Regions from separate parts of the Streptomyces sp. NPDC058373 genome, predicted to be linked through region 1. Evidence: riboswitches for the same ligand, from Rfam matches in the RefSeq annotation. Region 1 holds a riboswitch; the other holds the start of a gene.

Region 1 (5,758 bases):
GTGGGCGTCTCCATGAACAGGTTGAGCGACTGGCTCTGGTCCAGGAACGGGGTCCGGGCCGCCGCCATGTCGATCAGGCCGCGCTGCGGCAGCTCCCAGGCGGTCCGGTACAGCGCGCGCAGCTCTTCGGGGACCCACGCGAAGCCCTGCACCGAGCCGCTCGCCTCGCGCAGCGCCTCGCGGGTCCGCGCGTCCCAGACGCCGAGCCGCTTCAAGTCCTCGACCAGGTAGGAGTTGACCTGGAGGAACTCCCCGCTGAGCGTCTCGCGCTTGAAGAGGTTGGAGACCTGCGGCTCGATGCACTCGTAGACGCCGGCGATCGAGGCGATGGTGGCCGTGGGGGCGATGGCGAGGAGCAGCGCGTTGCGCATGCCGCTCGCGGCGACCCGGGTACGCAGCGCCTCCCACCGCTCGGGCCAGGCCAGCTCGGTGTCGTAGTGGTCGGGGTGGAGGACGCCCTGCGCGGTGCGGGTCCGGTCCCAGTTCGGCAGCGGGCCGTTCTTCTCGGCGAGGTCGCACGAGGTCTCGTAGGCGGTGAGCATGATGCGCTCGGCGATCCGCGTGGAGAGCTGCCGGGCCTCGGCGGAGTCGAAGGGCAGCCGGAGCTGGAAGAAGACGTCCTGGAGCCCCATCGCGCCCAGACCCACCGGCCGCCAGCGGGAGTTGGAGCGCTCGGCCTGCTCGGTCGGGTAGAAGTTGATGTCCACCACGCGGTCGAGGAAGACCACGGCGGTGCGGACGGCCTCGTCCAGCCGCTCCCAGTCGACGGCGCCGTCGGTGACGAAGGCGCCGAGGTTGACCGAGCCGAGGTTGCAGACGGCGGTCTCGCCGTCGTCGGTGACCTCCAGGATCTCCGTGCACAGGTTGGAGGAGTGCACGGTGTGGCCCGGCAGCGCCGTCTGGTTGGCGGTGCGGTTGGAGGCGTCCTTGAAGGTCATCCAGCCGTTGCCGGTCTGCGCGAGGGTGCGCATCATCCGGCCGTACAGCTCGCGCGCCGGGATGGTCCGCTTGGCGAGCCCGGCCGCCTCCGCCGCGCGGTACGCCGCGTCGAAGGCGTCGCCCCACAGGTCGGTCAGCTCCGGCACGTCCGAGGGGGAGAAGAGCGACCAGTCGGCGTCGGCGTCGACCCGGCGCATGAACTCGTCCGGGATCCAGTGCGCCAGGTTGAGGTTGTGGGTACGCCGGGCGTCCTCGCCGGTGTTGTCCCGCAGCTCCAGGAACTCCTCGATGTCGGCGTGCCAGGTCTCCAGGTAGACCGCGGCGGCGCCCTTGCGCCGGCCGCCCTGGTTGACGGCGGCCACCGAGGCGTCGAGCGTGTTGAGGAACGGGACGATGCCGTTGGAGTGCCCGTTGGTGCCGCGGATCAGCGAACCGCGGGCGCGGATGCGGGAGTAGGCGAGGCCGATGCCGCCGGCGTGCTTGGAGAGCCGGGCGACCTGGTGGTAGCGGTCGTAGATCGACTCCAGCTCGTCCTTGGGGGAGTCCAGCAGGTAGCAGGAGGACATCTGCGGGTGCCGGGTGCCGGAGTTGAAGAGCGTGGGGGAGGAGGGCAGGTAGGAGAGGGCGCTCATCAGCCGGTAGAGCGAGGCGACCTCCTCGACGGCCTGGACCGAGTCGTCCTCGGCGAGGCCGCAGGCGACGCGCAGCATGAAGTGCTGGGGCGTCTCGATCACCTGGCGGGTGTGCGGGTGGCGCAGCAGGTAGCGGCTGTGCACGGTGCGCAGGCCGAAGTAGCCGAAGCGGTCGTCGGCGGCCGTGTCGACAAGCGCGTCGAGCCGCTCGGCGTGCCGGGTCACGAACGCGGCGGTGCGGTCCGCGATCAGGCCCTCGCGGTGGCCGGTGGCGACCGACTCGGTGAAGGTGCGCACGCCCTGGCCCGCGGCCTCTTCGGCGATGGTGCGGGTCAGCAGGCGGGCGGCGAGCCGGGAGTAGGCGGGGTCCTCGGAGATCAGACCGGCGGCGGCCTCCGTCGCGAGCGACCGCAGCTCGGCCTCGTCCGAGGTGGCGTTGCGGCCCCGGAGCGCGGCGGCGGCCACCCGGCCGGGGTCGGTGTCGGGGAGATCCGCGGTGAGGTCGGTGAGGGTACGCAGCAGCGCGCCCCCGGGGCCCTGGATCTCCTCGGCCCGCACCTCGGCCGTCGACGGATCGGCTGGCGCGATGGTCATGAAGCTCTCCCTCGCTCGGCTCGGAGCCTGCGGAGGGCAGCGGGTACGGGCGGACACCGGGCTCACTGCACACGGCACCGCACGCGTCCGCGAGCCCATTCCGCGAGGCCCGGACGACATCGGCACCCGGACCGGACGGCCGGGTGCACTGTCGGCAGGTCCTCGGACTCGCGGGCACGCAGAAGCGCACCAACACACCGTTGCGGGACAGTTCCGGACTTCCACCGGATTCCCCCTGCGACGACAGCGAGCATGAGCATACATCTTGTGCCGCGCTCGCCAAGCGGCCCCATATCTTGTGTCGGGTGTGCTGTGAGGTGGGTCATTCGACCCCACCCGCACCGGATGCCCGAACCCCGCGCGAAGCCCTCGGGGCGGGGTTGGAGCGGCTGCCAGGGCGGGCCGGGGAGCCGGTTCCTGAGGGACTTTCGGCGGGCCCGGAGAGGCTCCTGGGGACGGTCCCGGCGGCTCTCGCGGGAACGGTCCGGAGCGGCACAGCGACCTGGGAGAGCGTACGCGCCCGGGTCCGGGGACGAGGTGCCAGGGGGCACGCGAGGGGCGGGGCGGCTCGGCTGGACGCGGCCTCGCCGCAGGCGCGCACTGCGCTGCCCTGCCCTGCCGTGCCCCGCGCCCGCGCGCGGGCTGCGCCCGGCCCCGGGACACGGCGAGGCCGCCGACCCCCTGAGGGGGCCGGCGGCCTCGTCCCGCGGTCAGCAGCAGCGGAACCCGTCGCGCGGATCGGCCTCGCGGGCGTCCATGCGGCTGCGTTCGAACTGCCTGCGGGTCATCACCTCGGCGTCCGGGTCGTGGCGCCGGACGTGCGCGGCGTACTTCTCGTACGCCGTCTCGCCCGACACCTCCCGGACGTACCAGCCGATCCAGCGGACGCCCTCGCGCACGCGGTGGGCCAGGACGCCGAGGCGTCCGGGGTGGGCCGCCTCGCCGCTCATGCCCGGTCGCCGCCGCCCTGCCGGGCGGGGGCGTCGCCGTCACCGTCACCGGAGGAGCCCGGCGCTCCCGCGCCGACGAGGGCCAGTTCGGCCTTCTCCTCGGCGGTGGGGAACATCCCGGCCGGGGCGACGATCTTCGACTGCTCGAAGGGCGCCTCGGCGAGCTTGACCGACTCGGGCTTGCGGATCGCGTTGTAGCTGACGCGGCCCGCGTCGACCAGGACGATGATGATCAGCACCGCGAAGACGATGGACAGGACGCCGTCCACGGTGGAGTTGGTCACCACGGTGTGCATGTCGCTCATCGACTTGGCCGGGGCCAGCACCTCGCCCGCGTCGATGCCGTCCTGGTACTTGGCGCGCTGGGCGAAGAAGCCGATGGCCGGGTTGTCCGAGAAGACCTTCTGCCAGCTCGCGGTGAGCGTGACCGCCACGTCCCAGGCGAGCGGTATGCCCGTCACCCAGGCCCACTTGAGCCGGCCCGACTTGATCAGCAGCGTGGTGCAGACAGCGAGCGCGACGGCGGCCAGCAGCTGGTTGGCGATGCCGAAGAGCGGGAAGAGCTGGTTGATGCCGCCCAGCGGGTCGTGGACGCCGACCCAGAGGAAGTAGCCCCAGCAGCCGACCACGACCGCCGAGGTCAGCCAGACGCCCGGCCACCAGCTGACCCGGCGCATCGGCTTCCAGACGTTGCCCAGGGTGTCCTGGAGCATGAAGCGGCCGACCCGGGTACCGGCGTCGACGGTGGTGAGGATGAAGAGCGCCTCGAACATGATCGCGAAGTGGTACCAGAACGCCTTCATCCCGGCGCCGCCCAGCGCGGCCGCGAAGATCTCCGCCATACCGAGGGCGAAGGTGGGCGCGCCACCGGTCCGCGACAGCAGCGACTGCTCCTCGACGTCCTTCGCCGCCTGGGCCAGTTGGTCCGGGCTGATGGTGAAGCCGAGGTTGGCGACCGCCTCAGAGGCGCTGTTGACCGTGTCGCCGAGGACGCCGGCCGGGGAGTTGATCGCGAAGTAGAGACCCGGGTCGATGATGCACGCGGCGATCATCGCCATGATGGCGACGAACGACTCGGTGAGCATCGCGCCGTACCCGATCATCCGGATCTGGGTCTCCTTCTGGACCATCTTCGGGGTGGTGCCCGAGGAGACCAGGGAGTGGAAGCCGGAGAGCGCGCCGCAGGCGATGGTGATGAAGACGAACGGGAAGAGCGAGCCGGAGAAGACCGGGCCCGCGCCGCTGGTCGCGAAGGAGGTGACGCCGTCCATCTTCAGCGTCGGCATCGCGATGACGACGCAGACCGCCATCAGCACGATCGTGCCGACCTTCATGAAGGTGGAGAGGTAGTCACGCGGGGCGAGCAGCATCCAGACCGGCAGCACCGAGGCGAAGAAGCCGTAGACCACCATCCAGATGACCAGGGTGCCCGGCTCCAGAGTGAAGAAGTCCGCCATGGAGGACTCGGCGACCCAGCCGCCGCCCACGATCGCCAGCAGCAGCAGCGCCACACCGAGGACGGAGACCTCGGTGACCTTGCCCGGGCGCAGCGTGCGCAGGTAGACGCCCATGAAGAGGGCGATCGGGATCGTCATGCCGATGGAGAAGACACCCCACGGCGACCCGGCCAGCGCGTTGACGATGACGAGGGCCAGCACCGCCAGCAGGATGATCATGATCATGAAGACCGCGATCAGGGCGGCGACACCGCCGACCGGGCCGATCTCGTCCCGTGCCATCTGACCGAGCGAACGGCCGTTGCGGCGGGTGGAGAAGAAGAGCGTGACCATGTCCTGGACGGCGCCGGCGAAGATCACGCCCGCCACGATCCAGATGGTGCCCGGCAGGTATCCCATCTGGGCGGCCAGGATCGGGCCGACCAGCGGACCCGCGCCCGCGATCGCCGCGAAGTGGTGGCCGAAGAGCACCCGGCGGTCGGTCGGCTGGAAATCGACCCCGTTGTCCAGGCGCTCCGCAGGGGTCGCCCGGTTCTTGTCGACCTTGAGGACCTTGTTGGCGATGAACCGCGAGTAGAAGCGGTACGCGATGGCGTACGAGCCGAGGGCCGCCGCCAGCATCCAGATGGCGGAGATCTCCTCGCCCCGGGAGAGCGCCAGCACGCTCCAGGCGATGGCGCCGACCACGGCGACCAGCGACCAGATGGCGATGGATTTGGCGGACAGCTTCCGGTTTTCGGAAGCGGGTGGAGCCGGCTCGGCCATGATGGTCCCCTCACATGAGCGCAGATGGACCCACCCGCGCTGAACTCCTGTAATGCGTCGGAAATGTAGGCGACCAGTCCGGGCTTTGACACCCCCTGTCCGCGTATCGGAACGGCAACGACTTGCCGCCCGGCGCAACCCTCCGCCGGAACCTCCGCGTCCTCGCCCCTTACGCACGCCTCCCCCCGCATTTGTCCCCCCGCGAGGCGCCGCCCGCGCCCTCGCGATCCCTCCCGGACCGCTCCCCTGCCGGCACCGCCCGCTGCAGTCTGCGTACCCGCGGCGGACCGTCGGGCATGCGCGGAAAAGCACACACGTACGAGCGAATTCGCCGCCGGAGGCCGGGCTGGGGCGAGCGGGCGTAGTACCGGATGACGGAAGGACGGAGAGCTATTTCCCGCCATGCGACCCCTCTTCCTCC
Region 2 (5,758 bases), on a different contig from region 1:
CGAAGTGGCCCGAGGAGGCGGGGGTGGCCGCGCCGGGCGGCAGGGCGGTGATGACGCCCTCGTGGACGAGGAGGCGCCGCCCCTCGGCCTCCAGGGCCTCTCGCAGCCGCTCCTCCCGGCGCCGGGCGAAGGCGCTGACGCCCGCCGCCAGATGGACCTCCTCGGCGTCGGCCTCGGTGACGACCCGGCAGACCTCTTCGACCAGGTCGCCGGAGCGGATCACGAGCCGCCCGCCGCGCTCCCGGAGCGAGCGGTCCAGGTCGGTGAGGCAGTCGGCGAGGAAGGCGCGCCGGTTGGGCGCCGCGGACCCGGCGTCCGTGACGGCGTCGTCCTGGACGAAGAGCGGCACCACGGCGTCGGTCGCGTCGAGCGCGGCCCGTAGCGCGGGCTGGTCGTGCAGCCGCAGATCGGAGGTGAAGCGGACGACGGAGACCGTCATGGTGCTCTTTCCGGGGTTGCTTAGGTACGGCGTGCGGGGCGGGGCGCGCGGTTCAGGGGGTGGGCCGCGAGACGGTGTCGTCGGAGTCTCCGGGCGCTCCGGAGGCGGCCCCGGCCTCCTCGTCGGCGGTCTGTTCGCGGGCGGCGGTCAGCGCGATGTTGCGGGCCATGCCGCCGAAGACCACCGCGTGGAAGGGGGAGATGGACCACCAGTACGCCTGGCCGAGCAGGCCGCGCGGCAGGAAGACGGCGCGCTGGCGGTAGCGGGTGCGTCCGGCGTCGTCACGGTCGACGGTCATCTCCAGCCAGGCCAGGCCCGGCAGCCGCATCTCGGCGCGCAGCCGCAGCAGGCGGCCCGGCTCGATCTCCTCGACCCGCCAGAAGTCCAGCGACTCCCCCACCCGCAGGTGCTGGGCGTCGCGCCGCCCGCGCCGCAGGCCGACCCCGCCGACCAGCCGGTCCAGGCGGCCGCGCACGGCCCAGGCGAGCGGGAAGGAGTACCAGCCGTGCTCCCCACCGATGCCCTCGACGACCCGCCACAGCGCTTCGGGTGAGGCGTCGACGAGGCGCTCGCGCCGGTTCTCGTAGAGGCTGCCGCCGGACCATTCCGGGTCGGTGGGGAGCGGGTCGCTGGGAGCGCCGGGGACCGAGGCCGAGGACCAGCGGGTGGCGACCTGGGCGTCCTGGACACGGCGCAGCGCCAGCGCGAGGGCCTGGTCCACGCCGATGGGCCGGCCCGGGGCGTCGGGGACGTACGCGGCGATGTCGTGCTCTCGGCAGACCACCTCGTGGCGGAGCGACTCGGCCAGCGGGCGGGCGATGGCGGCCGGTACGGGGGTGACCAGGCCGACCCAGTGGCTGGAGAGGCGCGGGGTGAGGACGGGGACGGGCAGGATCAGGCGGCGGGGCAGCTTGGCGACGGCGGCGTACCGCTGCATCAGTTCGCGGTAGGTGAGGATGTCGGGGCCGCCGATGTCGAAGGTGCGGTTGACGTCGGCGGGCATGGCGGCGGCGCCGGCCAGGTAGGCGAGGACGTCGCGGACGGCGACCGGCTGCATCCGGGTGTTGACCCAGCTCGGGGTGATCATCAGCGGCAGCCGCTCGGTGAGGTAGCGGAGCATCTCGAAGGAGGCGGAGCCGGAGCCCAGCACCACGGCGGCGCGCAGCACGGTGGCGGGCACGCCGGAGTCGAGCAGGATGCGGCCGACCTCGGCACGGGAGCGCAGGTGCGGCGAGAGCCTGCTCTCGGGGACGCCCTCGGGGGTGAGGCCGCCGAGGTAGACGATGTGGCGGACCCCGGCCGCGCGGGCCTCGCGGGCGAAGATCCGGGCCGCCTCGCGGTCGGTGCGCTCGAAGTCCGAGCCGGTGCCGAGGGCGTGGACCAGGTAGTACGCCACCTCGACGCCGCGCATCGCCTCGCGCACCGAGTCGGCGTCGGTGACGTCGCCCTGGACCACCTCGGCACGCTCGGCCCAGGTCAGGTCCCGCAGCTTCCCCGGGGTACGGGCCAGGGCGCGGACCCGGTAGCCGGCGTCCAGCAGGGCGGGGGCGAGGCGGCCGCCGATGTACCCGGTGGCGCCGGTCACCAGGACCAGCGCGCCGTCGCCTCGCGGGGTGGGCTCGGTGGGGTGCTCATCGCTGCTCATGGCCTCTCTCCGGGATCGGTGACCGGGCGGAACGGCGGTGTCCGGGCCGCTCCCGGTCCACCGTCTCGCGCCACTGCTTCTTCCGCGCGTCCCGGGCGCGCGAATGCGGCGGCCGGCGGACCGTCGTCTACCGCAGTGTGCTGCTGCCGCTGGTGATCATCTTCGGCGCCGTCCTCGCCCTCGGGCTGGCCTGCGCGGTGGTCTACGCACTGGCCGAGCGGGACGTGGTCCGGGTCGACGGGCAGGTGCCGGGCATCCTCTCGATCCTGGTGATCGGCGCCGCCACCGACTACGCGCTGCTGCTCACCGCCCGGTTCCGCGAGGAACTGAGTCTGCACGGCGACCGGTTCACCGCGATGCGGCTGGCCTGGCGGCAGTCGTTCGGGCCGATCACCGCCAGCGCGGCCACCGTGGCCCTCGGTCTGCTGGCCCTGCTGCTCGCCGACCTGACCAACAACCGGGCGCTCGGCCCGGTCGGCGCCATCGGCATCGTCTGCTCGGTCTTCAGCGCCCTGACCTTCCTGCCCGCCGCCCTCGTCCTGCTGGGCCGGGTCGCCTACTGGCCCGCACGGCCCAAGGTCACCGGCACCGGCGGCAGCCACCGCCTGCGGCAGCGCGTCGCCGACCGGGTCGACCGGACGCCGCGCAAGGTCTGGGCCGTCACCCTGGCCGCCCTCATCGCGTGCGCCGCCTTCGCCCCGACGCTGGCCAGCCGGGGCGTCCCGCTGGACGAGATCCTCGTCAACGACGCGCCCTCGGTCTCCGCCCAGGAGACGCTGAGCCGCCACTTCCCCGGCGGCTCCGGCAACCCGGCGGTCGTCATCGCGGACGCCGGACGACTGGACGAGGTGACGGAGGCCGCCGAGCGGACCGAGGGCGTCGCCTCGGTCGCCCCGGTCACCGAGTCGGGGCGGCCCGGCGGCGGCGCACCGCTCGTCGTGGACGGCCGGGTCCGGATCGACGCGACCCTCCAGGACGACGCGGACAGCGACGCCGCCAAGGACACGGTGGCCCGCCTGCGCACCGCCGTCCACGCGGTCGACGGCGCCGACGCCATGGTCGGCGGCTACACCGCGCAGCAGTACGACACCCAGCGCACCGCCGAGGCCGACCGGAACCTGATCATGCCGGTGGTACTGGCGATCACCCTCGTCATCCTGGTCGCCCTGCTCCGCTCTCTGGTGACCCCGCTGCTGCTGGTGGCCACCGTGGCGCTGAACTTCGCCGCCACCCTGGGCATCGCCTCGCTGGTCTTCACCCACGTCTTCGGCTTCACCGGCACCGACGCCTCCGTCCCGCTCTACGGCTTCGTCTTCCTGGTCGCTCTCGGCGTCGACTACAACATCTTCCTGATGTCCCGGGTCCGCGAGGAGACCGCGCGGCACGGCACCCGGGAGGGCGTACGGCGCGGCCTGACCACCACTGGCGGCGTCATCACCTCGGCCGGCGTCGTCCCTGGCGGCGACCTTCGCGGCGCTCGGGGTGATCCCGCTGGCCTTCCTCGCGCAGATCGCCTTCATCGTCGCCTTCGGCGTGCTCCTCGACACCCTGGTGGTCCGCTCCCTGCTGGTGCCCGCCCTGGTCCGCGACATCGGTCCTGCCGCCTGGTGGCCGGGGGCGCTCAGCCGCCGGGCCGAGCCCGCCGAGGACGCGTCCGGGGAGCCGCGAACCCCGGCGTAAGCGCAGGCAGTACGCGTACGACGGCTCTCCCCGCCCCCGGGCGTGGGAGGGCCGCTGTGCTAGCTTTCGCACGCCAGTCGTACCCGCGCATCTCCATGCGAACGGGTCAGGGAATCCGGTGCGAACCCGGAACTGACGCGCAGCGGTGAGGGCGACGGGCGGCGCAGGACGCCACTGGGGCACGCCCCGGGAAGGCGCGCCGTCCGCACGACCCCGAGTCCGAAGACCTGCTGGCCCTCCGCCCGTACGGACGGGGTTCCTGTACGCCAGGCTTCGCGACCGAGCCTCGACACCGAAAGCCGCACCCCTGTGCCTGTTGCGCCCTTCCGCCGGACCTCCCTCGCCGCATCCTGCGCCGCTCTCGCCCTGCTGCTCACCGCCTGCTCGGGCGGAAGCCCCGCGCCGGCCGACGACGCGAAGGGGGCCGGCGCGACGACTCTGAGGAACTGCGGCCGCACCGTGACCGTCGAGCAGCCGCCGCAGCGGGCCGTCTCGCTCAACCAGGACTCGACGGAGATCCTGCTCTCGCTCGGCCTCGCCGACCGGATGACGGGCACCGCGACCTGGACCGACCCGGTCCTGCCGCACCTGGCGAAGGAGAACGCCAAGGTGAAGCGGCTCGCCGACAACAACCCCTCCTTCGAGAAGGTCCTCGACGAGGAGCCGGACTTCGTCACCGCCTCCTTCGAGTCGACCCTCGGCAAGGGCGGCGTCGCCACCCGCAAGGCGTTCGAGGACCTCGGCGTCGGCACGTACGTCTCGCCCGCCGACTGCGCCAAGTCGAACACCGGCGACGGCGACGGCTCGCGTACGACGCCGCTCTCCATGGCCGACATCCACGGCGAGGTCACCGACCTGGCCGAGGTCTTCGGGGTCGAGGAGCGCGGGAAGAAGCTCGTCACCGAACTGACCCGGCGGGCGGAGAAGGCCACCGAGGGGCTCAGCACCAAGAAGGCGCCCGCGTCCGAACGCCCGACCCTGCTCTACTGGTTCGCCAACTCCGAGGCGCCGTACATGGGCGGCTGCTGCGGGGCGCCGGGCATCATCACCGAGGCGGTCGGCGGGAAGAACGTCTTCGACGACACCAAGGACGAGTGGCCGCAGATCAACTGGGAGACGGTCGCCGACCGCGACCCCGACGTGCTGGTGATCGGCGACCTGACGCGCAAGTCGCAGACGGCGGAGAGCGCAGCCAAGAAGATCGCCTTCCTGGAGTCCAACCCGGCCACCCGCACCATGACGGCGGTGAAGAAGAAGCGGTACGTGCTGGTGAGCGGCGCGGCGATGAACCCCTCGATCCGCACGGTCGACGGCATCGAGGAAGTCGCCGCCAAGCTGCGCCAGTTCGGGTTCGCCACGTGACCGCCACCGTCGCGCGGACCGGCCCGGAGCCCGGGCGGACGCGGCGGCGGCCCGGGGCGTGGACGCTCAGCCTCCTCGCCTTGGTCCTGCTGCTGGCCTCCGTCTCGGTCGCCATCACCATCGGCCCGGCCCGCGTCTCGGTGCCGGACGTCTGGGCGGTCGTCGCCTTCCGGCTCGGCGGCGGTGAGAGCGGCCTGACGCCGATCCGCGAGGGCATCGTCTGGGAACTGCGGCTGCCGCGCACCGTGCTGGCGGCGGTCTGCGGGGCGGGGCTCGCGGTCTGCGGGGTGGTCATGCAGTCGCTGCTGCGCAACCCGCTGGCCGACCCGTTCGTCCTCGGCGTCTCCTCCGGTGCCTCCACCGGCGCGGTCGCCGTGGTCGTCCTCGGCGTCGGCGGCGGCGCCCTCTCCGTCTCCACCGGGGCCTTCATCGGCGCGCTGCTCTCCTTCGGCCTGGTGCTGCTGCTCAGCCACAGCCTGGGCGGCACCACCGACCGGGTGGTGCTCTCCGGGGTGGCGGGCATGCAGCTCTTCTCGGCGCTCACCTCGTTCATCGTGATGTTCGCCGCCGACGCCGAGCAGACCCGGGGCATCCTCTTCTGGCTCCTCGGCAGCCTCTCCGGCGCCACCTGG

What was found. A riboswitch is a leader RNA that binds a small molecule or an ion and turns the genes downstream of it on or off. The one in region 1 is predicted to bind cobalamin.
Region 2: it holds a riboswitch for cobalamin, as region 1 does, so the genes downstream of both, ACFWMZ_RS04180 (ABC transporter substrate-binding protein) here and ACFWMZ_RS07410 (ribonucleoside-diphosphate reductase subunit alpha) in region 1, are expected to answer to the same signal.

Annotation. Positions count from the first base shown of each region.
Region 1 covers NZ_JBHXJE010000007.1:168,470-174,227, reverse strand. Annotated here, with positions in the region: gene ACFWMZ_RS07410 (ribonucleoside-diphosphate reductase subunit alpha) at 1-2,165, opposite strand, end outside; cobalamin riboswitch at 2,301-2,442, opposite strand; gene ACFWMZ_RS07405 (YbdD/YjiX family protein) at 2,876-3,115, opposite strand; gene ACFWMZ_RS07400 (carbon starvation CstA family protein) at 3,112-5,337, opposite strand.
Region 2 covers NZ_JBHXJE010000004.1:56,748-62,505, reverse strand. Annotated here, with positions in the region: partial or broken gene ACFWMZ_RS04195 (deoxyribodipyrimidine photo-lyase) at 1-439, opposite strand, end outside; gene ACFWMZ_RS04190 (SDR family oxidoreductase) at 492-2,084, opposite strand; partial or broken gene ACFWMZ_RS04185 (MMPL family transporter) at 2,207-3,764, shown strand; cobalamin riboswitch at 3,822-4,014, shown strand; gene ACFWMZ_RS04180 (ABC transporter substrate-binding protein) at 4,074-5,126, shown strand; gene ACFWMZ_RS04175 (FecCD family ABC transporter permease) at 5,123-5,758, shown strand, end outside.